DNA from 2 places in the Butyricimonas sp. genome. Region 2 is predicted to be linked to the other one. Evidence: riboswitches for the same ligand, from Rfam matches in the RefSeq annotation. Region 2 holds a riboswitch; the other holds the start of a gene.
What was found. A riboswitch is a leader RNA that binds a small molecule or an ion and turns the genes downstream of it on or off. The one in region 2 is predicted to bind cobalamin.
Positions count from the first base shown of each region.

Region 1: another riboswitch for cobalamin. It lies ahead of QVC79_RS06110 (TonB-dependent receptor); the one in region 2 lies ahead of QVC79_RS05690 (ABC transporter substrate-binding protein).

Region 1 is NZ_JAHZBP010000003.1:267,732-275,043, reverse strand. It holds gene QVC79_RS06125 (histidine kinase) at 1-901, shown strand, start outside; gene QVC79_RS06120 (C1 family peptidase) at 1,099-2,316, opposite strand; gene QVC79_RS06115 (TonB-dependent receptor) at 2,568-4,925, opposite strand; cobalamin riboswitch at 5,033-5,234, opposite strand; cobalamin riboswitch at 5,279-5,487, shown strand; gene QVC79_RS06110 (TonB-dependent receptor) at 5,544-7,312, shown strand, end outside.
Region 2 is NZ_JAHZBP010000003.1:158,850-166,161, forward strand. It holds gene QVC79_RS05665 (TrkH family potassium uptake protein) at 1-1,142, shown strand, start outside; gene QVC79_RS05670 (potassium channel family protein) at 1,211-1,879, shown strand; partial or broken gene QVC79_RS05675 (AAA family ATPase) at 2,008-2,274, opposite strand; gene QVC79_RS05680 (ABC transporter ATP-binding protein) at 2,372-3,127, opposite strand; gene QVC79_RS05685 (FecCD family ABC transporter permease) at 3,124-4,077, opposite strand; gene QVC79_RS05690 (ABC transporter substrate-binding protein) at 4,357-5,445, opposite strand; cobalamin riboswitch at 5,609-5,814, opposite strand; gene QVC79_RS05700 (hypothetical protein) at 6,047-6,700, opposite strand; gene QVC79_RS05705 (hypothetical protein) at 6,971-7,312, shown strand, end outside.

The sequences.
Region 1 (7,312 bases), 110 kb from region 2:
CAAAAAATATGACAATGATCCGATCTTCCTGAACGAAGATTACATCGGTTGGAAGACATACAAGAATTACCGGGATTCCCTGCACTTCGATTCCTTCATCCTAGGAAATTCCTGTACGATGGCATTTCTGACCTCCGACTGGGAAAAATACCTCAACGGGAGTAAGGCTATACGCTTGTACGGGACGGCTGAACGATTGGCTGCCGTACACCGGAAAGTGATGGCTCTTGACAAGGAAGAGGAACATATTGCAAATGTTCTGCTCATCGTCGATGCCACCCTATTACGAGAATATCAGTTATCCACGGGCTACATGCACCTACTTCCCCCGGAAGTCAGCGGGATGAATAAATTCAAATTCCAATCCCAGTTCACACAAGAATTCTTCAACCCGAAATTTCTGGTTCCCTACATGGATTACCGGGTATGCCGACGCTACCGCAATTACATGAGAGGAATCGTGAATCCCGACAAAAACATCCGCAATGTTGTCACAAACGACTTGTGGAACCCGCGGGAACACGAAATAGAACAACTCGGTGACCATTACTGGGAAAAACATAAAAAGAGATTCCGTCCCCGTCCCGGGGAAGACCGGGTTCACCCTCCGGTATTAATGAAACCACAAATCAAACTGTTATCGGAAATCGCAAAAGTATTCCAAAATCACCACACGAAGTACAAAATCATCATTAGCCCGGAATACAAACAAATACGTCTGAACCCGGCGGACGTGAAGCAATTGAAAGAAATATTCGGAGCTGAAAACGTTTATGACTTTTCCGGCATCAACAAATACACAAATAACATCCGGAACTACTACGAAGGCTCGCACTATCGCCCCTGTCTCGGACGCCAACTACTGGACAGCGTGTATGCCACGCACAAAACAACTCGCTAATTTTAAATTTTAGATTTTAAATTTCCGACTACCCCCTCTAACTCCCCCTTACACAGAGGGAGGATGCGCGACATTGAAACATTAATACGATTTCTTGCGTCCGTCTCTCCCCCTGTGCAAGGGGGAGCCGAAGGGGGTAGTTAAAGCGTCAGCCTTGTGCGGCTGGAATCTAAAATCTAAAATTATTAAATTTAAAATTAATTGATTCCCAATTTCTTCCTTATCGCCTTCGGGATAGCATTCTTGTGAACCATAATATCCATTGTCTTCAAAGCCATATAAGGATAAGATGCGTAGAAATACCCTCCGAATTTGTTATACTTATTCCAAGAATTCTTCACGATGAAATAAGGAGTTCCGTTCTGATCTTTTGCTTTACCAATGATATGCATTCCGTGATCGTCAGTTGTCAGGTAACGATCGAACTCTTCCTGTCTCATCTCCTGCGTGATCGTCTTTTCGGGAGCCGGACCTTGCTTGAAAGCATCCATCATCTGCTGTCCCTTCGGCAACTTTTCCCATTTAGCAATTTCCGCACCGCTCATCTCCTTCGTGTCCGTTGCGGGGATCACGGCAACCCCTGCATCCTTCGTAGCAAATCCTTTCTCGCTCACGTCAGCACCCCAGACGAAAGTATAACCATTATCAATAGCATAATCCATCACTTGCACCAACTCTTCCAACGGAAGATTATAAGCCTTATCCCAAGACCAGTTATCCTCAACCTCAATAGCGAACTCCGTGTAGAAAGGATGGTGCGTGAAAGAGGTTAAATTCACATAGTCATCCATGTTTAAACCAACCACCTCTTTAGCGAAAGTCTGCGGTGTATATTCTTTTCCTTGATATTCAAACTTCTCCGGCTCCGGTCCGAGATAAGTATCCAGAATAGCATCGAATCCCCGTTTCCACGCCGTACTCAACCGCTTGTTGTTATTTTCCACTACCGCCTGCACGTAAGCTTTCAAAACAGCATCAATCTCTCCGAAAACATGACTCGGTTCCCCGTAATTCAATCCTTGATACACCTCAAGAGGCACAATCCCATATTTCTTTGCCATATTCGTCACATCCGAAGAGGCTCCTCCCACCGCAAAATTCAACACCCCGTGCAAGCGAACATATTTATCCGCCTTATCCGAATAAGCGTGTTTCACGAAATACATGGCCGACAAATTCACCGAATCTTTCCCCATTCGCATCATTTCCGACTCTAGGAAAGAGGACGTTGACCATGACCAACAAGTTCCGGCACGATACTGATCCTTCACGGAGGTAGCGGGCAATCTCTTGATATCAGTAAACTGGTAGCCTACAGGCTTTGTCGTGTCCTGTGCCGTCGTATTCTGCTGCGCATGGGCCATCATGTACCCTCCGAAAACGAAGGCGAATAAAATAAATGCTGTTCTCTTCATATCTTTTATATTGATTGTGATTTAATTGTCTGCCTGCAAAAGTATAAAAAGAACCGCAAAACAAGCTGACAAGCTGAATATATTTACGTTAGCCAATAACAAAAAAGGGCTGTCCCAAAAGTCTTATCCAGTATCTACAAACTACCCCCACTAACTCCCCCTGTGTAAGGGGGAGTTAGTGGGGGTAGTTATTTAAAAATGACTTTTTCGACACCCCTATCCTTGACTTCTTTCAAATTCCCTTTCTTTAATTAAAAAGTATAGGAAACCGATGCCTGATAATTCCGGGGCTTTGCCATGATCGTGGTCCGCTCAAAATATTCCTTGTCAAACAAGTTGTTAATGTTCAATGCCAGTGTTACGTGATTCTTGATCGTGTAGAAAATACCCGCATCCATCAACCACAAGGCCGGATCGTACAACCGGTTATCTATATTCCGGAACACCTTATCCTTGAAATTCCCACTTAAATGGAATGACAAATTCTTTAACACCCCGCGTGGTATCGTGTAATCGGCATAAGCGTAAAATGTCGTACGAGGAACTCCCGTGGCACGAACATTTTTATTCTGTTCCTTATATTTAGAGAAACGTCCGCTCTCGGCAATTTCCCGCAAACGATAGTCCGACCAACCGAGACCTCCCGTAACTTGTAAAGTCGGTAACGGACGAACAACCACCTCAATGTCAAAACCTCGCGAGTCGGCTCTTCCGACTTGTCCCCGGATACTCTTCTCCGTGGCCACGCCATCCACCAATACCGTCGTGTCTCCCAGACTCTTCACGATATTATACTTACGAATATAAAACACGCTTGCGTTTATATCCACCATCTCGTTCAAGGTGTAACGTACACCGACTTCCGTGGAATACCCCTTTTCCGGCTTGAACACTTCGCCCCCATCCTCGTCAGGATTGAACTCGTTACCCTTGCGGTCCAAATACATCACGGTAGGACTATATGTCGTGGTTACAGGATTGAAATAAGAAGAAATAGAACCGTAGAATGACAATTCAGGCATGGGAAAATACACGACACCCACTCGATACGTGAATGCCGAGGTCTCCACCTCTTTCCATTCTTTCCTGTTCTTCGTTTCATATTTCTGTTTCCCGTCATCAATCGTGGCACTTGATGTTTTCCGGCTATACAAATCCACACGCCCGGATGCCATCATTTTCCACTTATCATTAAATTCGATCACGTCATGCAAATAAATTCCATGCGTTCTCTCCGTGCGCAGGGAAACGGCTGAAACTTTCGTGTCCCACCACCCCTGCACGATATGCGGATCCCGCACAGGCAAAAGTGCATCCAAACCGGGCCCCCACAAATCGTCATCTCCATAACCGTTATACTGGGCGAAATCAAAACAATTGTACGTCCATCCCAACGTGTAGTTATGCAACACGGAACCTGTCTCGAACTTCCCGGTCAACTCGATCGTGTTATTCACGTTTTTATGGTCCGGGTTAAAATTCAACGGGTTCTGACGGGCAGCATTTCCCCGTTGAACCGTATCCAAGTCAACATAAATCTTCTCGGTCTCTGACTTTTTATAATACCATTTGTATATCGGGTCTTTGGAAGTGCGGTAAGAAAGCCCCTCAATACAATGATAATCCAAATCACTGTGGAAATAGGAAAAACGTTCTTTCAACTTCATCCAATCCGTGATCTGGTAAACGTATGACACAGACATATCCCATACTTTCCGTTTCATGTAATTATTGGCAAAGTCATTATAAACCTCGCGGTAATCCGCCTCCGGGTGACGATCCCCCTTCAGCGCGTACGGTTTGTCTCCGTCCACGTAGAACATATCACCGGGCATAACGGGTGCAGCCCCGATCTCGGTCGTGTAATCATCATCGGCATAACTACCGGTCACATCAATACGTCCCCACTTTCCTAAATCAGCTCCCAAAACACCATACACGGAAAAACGATTTGCATTCACCTCACGCCATCCGTCACCCGTTGAATAATTGATATTGGCACGATATTCGAGAGGTCCCACAAGTTTTCCCCCGAAACCAAGAGTAGCTCGTCTCTCATCCCAGCTACCATAACTGATACGAGCGTTGGCCGAGAAATCGGGAGATGCTTTCTTGCGCACGATATTCAACACGCCACCCATAGCCGAATGTCCGGCCAAAATAGCAGCGGGACCCTTCAATAACTCGATAGACTCCACGGCAGCCAAATCCCCGTAAGGTACGTTATTCTTCAACGTCCGCTCATCGCGAATCCCGTCAATCATAACAACCGCACTCCCCTGTCCGCGAATGGAAAACTGTTGGAATTGCCCGTATTGCTTGTCTTTCGCTACAATCCCCGGCAAAAACTTAACGGCATCCATCAGATCGACAATCCCTTTCCGGTCAAGCATCTGACTAGACAACTTGCTCACCGTTATCGGAACGAAACGTAAAGGCACATCCAATCCCAACAAATCAATCCTCTTCTTTTTCTGCATCACATCCACCTGATCGATACGGAATAAAGAATCCGTGATACTCTTTTTCTTTCGCTTGTCGTTCTCTTGAGCGAGAAGCGAACCGACACACACAAACAGCAACAATGCTAATACAACAACTTTTTTCATACAACTATATATTAATAATGAATAAAGCATTATTAACATAGTCTTTTGGGCAACATGAGTCTAAGGTAAAATCCGTCTTTTTCCCTCTCGCTTTTTTTCCCGAAAGCTATGGTTTATCTTGTTCGGCAGGTCTTCTGACTTGTTCCGGATTTTGTTGCCTTCCCAGTTTATAACCAGTGACATTTGAAGTACAAAATCCCTTGTAAAGGAACTTACAGCTGCGGGTACAGTCCCGGATTCACACCGGGTTCCCTATTAAGCGTTACCTCCATGACCGAAGGTTCCGCACCAAAACTTGGTGCGAAAGTAATACATTTTTTTCATCCGGCAACAACCTTTTATAAAAAATTATATACATTTGTCTCGTCTTAGGTGATGTGTTGATGCCCAATTAACACACAAGAGGGAAGCCGGTTAGAATCCGGAACAGTGCCCGCTACTGTGATGCCCGTTTCTCCGGATAAGGAGATTCAAAGAAAGATTCTTACACCACTGTCCACACGGATGGGAAGGTATTTTTCTTAGGCGTAGTCAGGAGACCTGCCAAGACAAACATAGGTAATAGCGTATTCTCGGGGTCAGGAATACTATTATAAACATTTAAAACATCATCATCTAATGAAGAGAATTGTAATGCTAGGCATGATATTCATGTTAGCCTTGGTAAGTACCTCGTTTGCAGAGATCACATTAAAAGGAAAAGTCACAGATGCAAAGAGTGGAAAAGCCCTCATCGGTGCAAACGTTCGTCTGGTCGGAACAAGCATAGGGATTGCCACCAACAACAAAGGGGAGTTCATTCTGGAAAATATTCCGGATGGCACGTACACGCTACGGGCAAGCTATTCAGGCTACGAAGTTGCCTCGATAAAAGTCAACAGCAACAAAAACGACATTCTATTCCGGCTCACGGCCACCCCGGTAAACCTGAATCAAGTTGTCGTCACGGGAACGGGAACACACCGCCGTTTGAAAGATTCTCCCGTACCCATCGAGGTCATCAGCGGTACTGACTTGAAAAGTGCGGGCGTGAACTCCTTCGAAGATGCCCTCCTGTTACTGAATCCTTCATTCAACATACGTCCCACCGTCATGGGTTCCTACTTCACGCTGAACGGCATGAGCAACAAATACATCCTCATCCTTGTCGACGGCAAAAAAGTGGCCGGGGACGTGTCCAACAACACCGACCTCTCCCGTATTGACATGAGCCGGGTCAAGCGTATCGAAATACTGAAAGGAGCGGCATCCGCACTCTATGGTTCCGACGCTATTGCCGGGGTAATCAACATCATCACGGAACAACCGAAAGACCCGATCAGCGTGCAATCCAAGACCCGTTTCGGGGGAGAATCCAGCTTCTCGCAAAATGCCAGCGTAGACCTACACTTTGGTAAATTCACCTCTTCCACCTCCTACCAAAGGAGACAGATGGGAGGCTGGCAATTAAGCCCTTACGAGATTGACGGGGACACAGCCATACTCACGAGAAGAGAAGCTTCCAGCAAGTTCCATTCCAACATTGTCAATCAACGCTTCACCTACGCCCCGGTGAAAAGCCTAAGCCTGTACGCCCAAGGGGGGTATTTTGACCGGGAAGTAAACCGTCCCGTGCAGGAGAAAAAAGATGACGGGGGCTACACCTATGACCTAACCTACATGGACTACAACATCGGCGTGGGCGGACGCTACCAGCTAAACTCCACCGATTACATCGCGCTGGACCTCTACATGGACAACTACGAATACAACAAACTGTACACCGTGGCACAGGTCAGTAAAAAAGACACGACCTTCCGCGTGGGGGACGAGGAATTGACGAAACGCCAAAAATACTACAACGGGAACCTGAAAGGCGTGTTTAAACTCGGCTCATACAACAAAATCTCCGCAGGCACCGAGTACACGAACGACTACATGAAAAACCCCGGAAACCTCGAAGAACCAGAAGAGATCTACACGCTGGCCCTGTACGCACAAGACGAGATTCGCCTCTGGAAAAACCTGCAAATTTTGCCGGGATTCCGCTACGTGTACAACGAGATGTTTAAGAACCGCTTTACCCCGAAAATAGCCTTGATGTACACCCTCGGCTCCTTCAATTTCAGAACATCCTACGCCGCCGGTTTTAAAACCCCCAGCATACAAGAACTATATTACGATTACGAAGCCCGCGGGGCTATCACCATCGGGAACCCAGACCTGAAACCGGAAAAAGCAAACTACTACAACATCAACGTGGAATATGCCGGGAAATATCTGAATGTCTCTGTCAACGGGTACATCAACGACGTGAAAGACATCATCGAGAAATACGACGTTGGGGTTACCGACGAGGATAAAGCGAACGGGATAAAAACCCGGAACGTGTACCACAACCTCGACAA
Region 2 (7,312 bases):
GGGGAATTGGGGTGATGACCTTTACCAGTTTTTTTGCCATGTCATTCTTGAGTGGCACCTCCTTTCACGATCAGTTCATGATGAAAAACCTATTGAACGAGGCATCTTTGAGCGATATTTTCCGGACGGTCGTGTATATCATTCTGACCACGTTTATCATCGAGGGAATTGGTGTTTACCTTGTCTACATGCAAGTGCAGGATGTAGCGGAAATTGACAATAAACTCTTTTTCGCCTTGTTTCATGGTGTTTCGGCTTTCTGTAATGCCGGGTTCTCCACGTTGCCGGGCAATCTCTATGATCCTTTGATCAGGCATTTGTATGGTTTGCAAGTCATTTTGGCTTTTTTGATTATATTTGGTGGTATCGGATTCCCGATCTTGTTCAATTACGGGCGACTCCTGCATTATGGTATTCGGAATAAGATCAAATGTCTGTTGGGTATGAATTACAAGGTGATCCACGAACCTCGCATCGTGAGTACGACAACACGAATCGTGTTACCGACCACTTTAATCCTGCTTGTCGTGGGGACAGCCTTGTTCTGGATATTTGAAAATCATAACGTGTTGGACGGAATGTCATTCACGGGAAAATTTGCCACTTCGTTTATGGGGGCCGTCACCCCTCGTACGGCAGGTTTTAACAACGTGGATATGTCCATGTTGCACGTTCCGACAATCTTCCTCACGATTATCTTGATGTGGATCGGTGCGGCTCCGATGTCCACGGGGGGCGGTATTAAAGTAACAACCTTCGTGATTGCTTTAAAAAATATATGGGCGAATCTCGCGGGGAACGATCGGGTTGTTATCGCGCATCGTCAATTGACTCGGGAGAACGTGAACCGGGCGCATTCAATCATCATACTATCTATTCTGTGGATCATTCTGGCTGTTTTTGTCATCGTGATTCTGGAACCGAAGGCAACGCTGACTCAAGCTGTTTTCGAGGTCGTTTCTGCCTTGGGGACGGTGGGGCTGACTTTGGATTTGACGCCCCATTTATGTGTGGCAAGTAAAATGATCGTTGCCCTCACCATGTTTGTCGGGCGTGTAGGCTTAATCACCCTTTTGGCTTGTTTCATCCGCTATCAGGAAGTGAAACTTTATACGTATCCCGATGAAACCGTAATCGTTTAATCAATTGAAAGTTGAAAACCAAGCTCCGTCTCACATTTTCAATTTTCAATTCTCAATTTTTAATTATTATGAAGTGTATCGTATTTGGATTAGGTAATTTTGGGCTTGCATTATCGCAACGTCTGACCAAACGGGGAAACGAGGTGTTGGGAGTGGATTCTGACATCAGTAAGATTAATTTATACAAGGATTCCATCACGAATACCGTGGCATTGGATGTGAAAAATGAACAAGCATTACAAACGCTACCTTTGACAGAAGTGGATGTGGTGTTTGTGGTGTTCGGGAAAGACTTCGGGACCTCCCTGTTCGTGATTGCGCTATTGAAACAGTTTGGCGTGAAACGTATCGTGGCACGGGCCATTTCGCCGGTGCATAAGGTGATTCTGAAGTCTATGGGAATCACGGAGACCATCAATCCGGAATGGGAGTATGCCGATTTCTTTGCGACAAAAGTGGAGTTGGGGACAACTATAGATTCTTATGTTGTTGATGACGATCATTTGATTATCGAGTGGGAGATTCCACCTCGTTTTATCGGGCGAAAATTAGGTGATGCGAAATTCGAGGAAGAATTTGGGTTAAAATTGATAGCCTTAAAACGCTATGATGCTAAAATCGATAAATCATTGGTAATGAATAACCCGTCCGATGATACCGTTTTTGTTGAAAAGGATGTGTTTGTACTTTTCGGTCATCCGAAGAACTTCCGGAAACTTGGAATCCAGATTGCTTGATTCAAGCGAGTCATAGCCAAGAGACAATTTGTGGAATAAATCTATTTTCGGATTGTCTCTTGTCTGGATGAATCCGAGCGTTATGACTCCACGATCCATTTCTCGATATTCCTTGTTTTCGAACTGAAATTTACACCGATTTTAAATATCTTGCGCTTGTCTGATTGGAATGGTTGAGCGTAATGCTTGTCATGGATTTCTTTTTCTCCCCAGAAATAGGCATCGAGCGTGGAGATCAATAGGCTTTTGCCAAAACGATGCGGGCGACTGAGAAAGTAATAACTACCTGTTTTTACCAGTCGGTAAATCAAGGCGGTCTTGTCAATATAGAAATAACCTTCTTTTCGGATTTTCTCGAAATTCTGGATACCTATGGGATAAATTTTCTCACTCATGCGCGTTCGTTTATGGATAATAATAGAATAAAGATACTCAATTTTCTATGATTATCGAAAATGAGCGACAAGTTTAATGCCAGTCTTAAACAGGCTTTCACCGGACACGTATACGCAATTCTTTCGGGTCGAACGTGATGGTCTCGTTACGGAACAGGCGTTCGATATGACCGCTGTTAATCATCTGTCGCGTGGGCAGGTAATGCAAATGCGGACGATCGATCAGGGCGATGGAATCACAGAGCGTGAGAGCAATATCCAGTTCGTGGGTTGAAAAAAGGATACATTTGTTTTGTTCGTGAGCCAGTCTTTGCAATAGCACTCCCAGCTCGTAACGGTTTGGCAGGTCCAGAAAAGAGGTGGGTTCATCAAGCAAGATGATAGGAGTGTCTTGTGCGAGGGCCCGGGCGATCATGATTCGCTGGCATTCCCCGTCCGACATCTGGTCCATTGTTCGTTCGGCATAGGTGGACATATCGAGTAATGCGAGGGATTTATCAACGATTTCCCGGTCTCGTGGTTGCAGTCTTCCTACCCAGTTCGTGTAGGGGGCCCGCCCGAGGGCGACTACATCCCGGCATTTCAAGTTAGGAATCCGAACCTTTTCAGTAGTCACGAAACTGACGGTGCGAGCCAGTTCCTCCGGTCGCAACCCGGCAAGGTCTTTCCCGGCCAGCAATATTCGCCCGGACTTGATTTCCCCTAACCCCGCCGTGGCCCGCAGCAAGGTACTTTTCCCGCTGCCGTTACGTCCCAGCAAGGCGATCAACCCGCCCCCGTCCAAGCTGGCCGACACCCGGTCCAGCAGGATTTGTTGCCCGTATCCCAGTGTTAAAGATTCTAGTTGTATCATACCGGTCGAAGATTTTTATATACTACCCAAATAATTACCGGAATTCCCAGCAGGGCGGTAATACAATTCACGGGTAGCACGAGTGTTTTAGCAATAATATCACATATCAACATGGCCACGACTCCCAGTAATATGCTTCCCGGCAAAAGTGTCCGGTGATCCGCGTCGTTAAACAACATACGGGCCACGTGAGGCACGGCAAGTCCGAGAAAGCCCACCGGGCCGCAGAATGCTGTCACGGTTCCGGTCAACAACGTTGTTGACACGAAAATAAGCGTTCTGGCACGCCGTATATTCAGTCCCATTGTTTGGGCGTAATTCTCCCCGAGTAGAAGAAGATTCAATGCCTTGATACAATAAATCGAGAGAATGACACCCACGCAAATCACGGGAATCATGATAAACAGTTTCGTTGTCGTGACGTGTCCTAGGGAACCCATCGACCATAGGAAGAACATTTTCAATTGTTCGGCAGAACTCAAGTACTGTAAAATCTGTATGATAGCTCCTGCAATGTAACCGATCATCACTCCCATGATCAACACCCCAAGGATATTTTTCACGTAACGACTGATGATGGCAATCAGTAACAGGACCATGACGGCCCCGCCCCATCCGGCCCCGACAATACCTACCGACTGCCAGAACCCGGAATGTGCCAGTCCCAGCAAAGGAGTCCCTAGGATAAAGAAAGCAACGCCTAATCCCGATCCGGAACTTACTCCCAACAAGTAAGGATCTGCCAACGGGTTCCGGAAAACCGTCTGCATCTGCAAGCCGCTTATCGAAAGCGCCACGCCGATCAGAACAGCCACGATCACCCTCACCAATCGAATCGACAGCACGATATTGCGGGTTGTCATATCCGTCTCGTTACCCGTGAACACGTTCCAAACCTGCCCGACGGAAAGTGCCGAATCTCCCGACACCAAGTCGAGCGCGAACAGCACGAAAACCAGCAGGCTCAGGAAAAGGAATATGATCGAATTGCGTTTCACGATAAAATTGAAAATGACATCACCGTTATTAATTTCTTGATTTATGATTTTAGATTCCAGCCGCACGGGGGGACGCTTTAACTACCCCCTCTAACTCCCTTGCACAGGGGGAGGATACGCTACATTGTAATATCGTAGCGTCTTCTCGCATTCGTCTCTCCCCCTGTGTAAGGGGAAGCTGGTGGGGGTAGATGCTTTTTTCATTCTAAACTCTAAATTTTAAACTCTAAACTATTCCAAGTGCCTGTAATAATACAAATCCTCCGTCACCAGTTCCGGGTGTAAGATTTTGATCAGGTCACGGAGTACGATGTCCGGGTGGACAACAGCCGATTCCCAGTAATCATTTCCCCCTTCGGGCGTTAAGCGCAAGTTATTATTATAGACCTTGTTTTCTTGGATGGCTTTCGCATCCTTGAATTTCGGATTCATGATCTTTAACTCGTCGAGAGTTGTTGCCATACCTACATTCAACCACACGTCAGCCTCGCGAATCAACCCGTAGGCTGTTTCCAGCCCGATGGGTTCGGCTCCGTTAGAGGTGTTTTTCTTGTAAATATAATCCCCTCCCGCATCCGTGATTAATTGTGCCACGTAGCTTTTCACGGAAGGCATGGCCCAACTGTCATTCCACGGCGTGTTCAGCATGACGGTAGGACGTTTTTCCACGTTTGCCGTTAACTGTTTCATGTTGTTATAACGTTCGGGTATTTCTTTAAATACTTTTGTACCTGTTTCCCGGCTATCCGTTAATTCGGAAATGGCAACCAACCATTCAGCCTTACCCAGCGGAGATTCTTCCAAGTATTCCCCCACGTACATATAAGGAACATTCAATTCTTTTAATTTGTCCGTCACGGTTGATTGCGCGTCCCCGATGCCGTAAAGTAACACGAGATCCGGGGCCAACCCGACAAGAAGTTCGTAATTTACTTCTGCCCCCATGTCTTTTATGGTTTCTTTGTGGGCAAGGACATACGGGTTGGAAACATAATTCATCCCGGAAACTCCGACTACTCGATCCACTTGGTTAATGGCATCCAGCATGGCGATGTAAGTGGATGACATGCACACAATTCGTTTGGCTCCCGCGGGAATAATCACCCCGTCAAAATCTTTCGGTGCCTGCTCTCCGTTCCGGGCCACGAAGTAGGACATTTCAATGCCTTCCGCTCCCTGCCAAGGATTACGCACGCGAATAATCGTGCTTTCCGTGTTATCAGCTCCCATGATGTCGAAGCCCGCGGCGTATTCCGGTGAGTAAACTTCCTTCGTGAAGGCGGTCGTGGACTTTGTTCTCGTTTGACAACCGGATAGCATCAGAAGAACGATTGACATGAATAAAAATAGAACTCGTTTCATAATATAATAGTTTTTTGCTTCGAGAGAGATCTTTACGCAAGCGGGAAAAACCTGAAACGGTAAATCAAAACAGAATGACCTTGCCATCCAACCTGATTACCATCTGAATCCCGCAGATGCAAATCTGTCCCTCGTCATAGCAGGTCTTCTGACTTATCCCTTTTATCGTGCCTTCCCAGCATTCTAACCAGTGGCAAACGTACGATAAACTTTTCCTTTAAAAGGGGGAAATACAGCAACGGGTATTGTCCCGGATTTTCACCGGATTCCCTTTTTCATTCAATACATCACGAAGTGGTGTATGAAACTATGACGGTGCGAAAATAGGTCGTAATTTTTAATTAGACAATAAATTGGATAAAAGATTTTTATTTCATTGGTATGAACCACCTGTTAGGCGAGGTTTTCGATGATCAATCCCGTCACGGGGGAGGATGCCAAGCGTGTAATAATGTTTAACTTCTTGCATATCTGTCATAAGGTCCCCCATGCCGATGAATTCCCGCGGGCGTAACGTCCGGTAATCACGATTTCGAAGAGAGGGGGGAGCGTATGGACATTACACTCCCGCGTACACGCTTGGAGAGAAACGGGTGGTATCTTTATTGCCAAAAAACAAGTAGAGGTGTAGGGGCGTTCCTTCCGGTTGTTTTGCTGCCGGGATGTCCACGGTCACCTTGCCGTCGCCCCGGAACGAGTTAAAACACGTGATCATTTGCGGGGCGCGGGGTAAGGTCCCGTAAAAATATCCCACATACACTTGATCTGACACGCTCGCTTTCGGGCAGTCAATGTCATTTTCCCAGTTTAGGGTCACGGACCATCCTTCCCTTGTGACACCCGTGATCACCGGTGCATCCAGCGTGCCTGTCGAGAATCGGAATGTCGGGAAAGCCCATACCCCTTCTCCCGGGCGAAAACATCCCCCGTTTTGAGAATGGAATAAGGAATCGCTTTTATTTATTCCCATCTCCTTGGCCATGAGTTTCCATATCGGTAAATCCCCGATGGCACGACGATAGATTCTCCACATTTTACGGGCTTCCGTGAAACGGCTGGAGGATTCCTCTTCCCCCTCGGTTCTTGTTTTTTTAGGGCTCCGTCGTGATTTGCAGGCCCGAACTTTATTGCCGTGTCGGTAATAGGTTATCCCGTCGATCCGGATAGAGCCTTGTGCCAAGAGAGCTACTGGAATAGATAATGTGTTTTCCATGATAATAATTATTTGATAATCACTCGTGTATTAATTCATGAGCAAAAGTAGATAGAATATTTTTAATACGCAAATAAAACTCTTTTAAAACGCTATTATATATAGCGATTTAATAGGGGTTTAATAGCGTTCTAATAGCGCTTTACACGAAAGTGATCACTTATATCTCATGAATAATACATGTAATAATTTATTTATTTAGTTTGAAAGTGTGACTACATTGGTTTATTTGTGTATCTTTGTTGGCGAGAAACATAAAAATAACAGGATATGGCGGAATTTGTAAATCCACTTGGAAAGATTCGGGGTAAGTTCGGTAACGTAATCACTTACGGGGGACCAAACGGGAAAAATTATTGCCGGGGGGCAAGCATCTCGCGTAAACCGAGCCAGGAGCCGCAAAAACGACAGTCCGCGGCTTTCGGGACGATAACGGAACGGAAAATATGGATGAGAGATGCCGTCCAGTTGGGATTTCCCGGAGGGAACGGTTACCCGAAAGGTTTTCGGGGATTTACCAGCGCGAACGTGATGGATGCGGTAACCGTGGAGAAAGCAAATCCGGAAAAACCTTTCAATAGCCGTAAGAAGGCAGTCAAGGAATTTAACGGG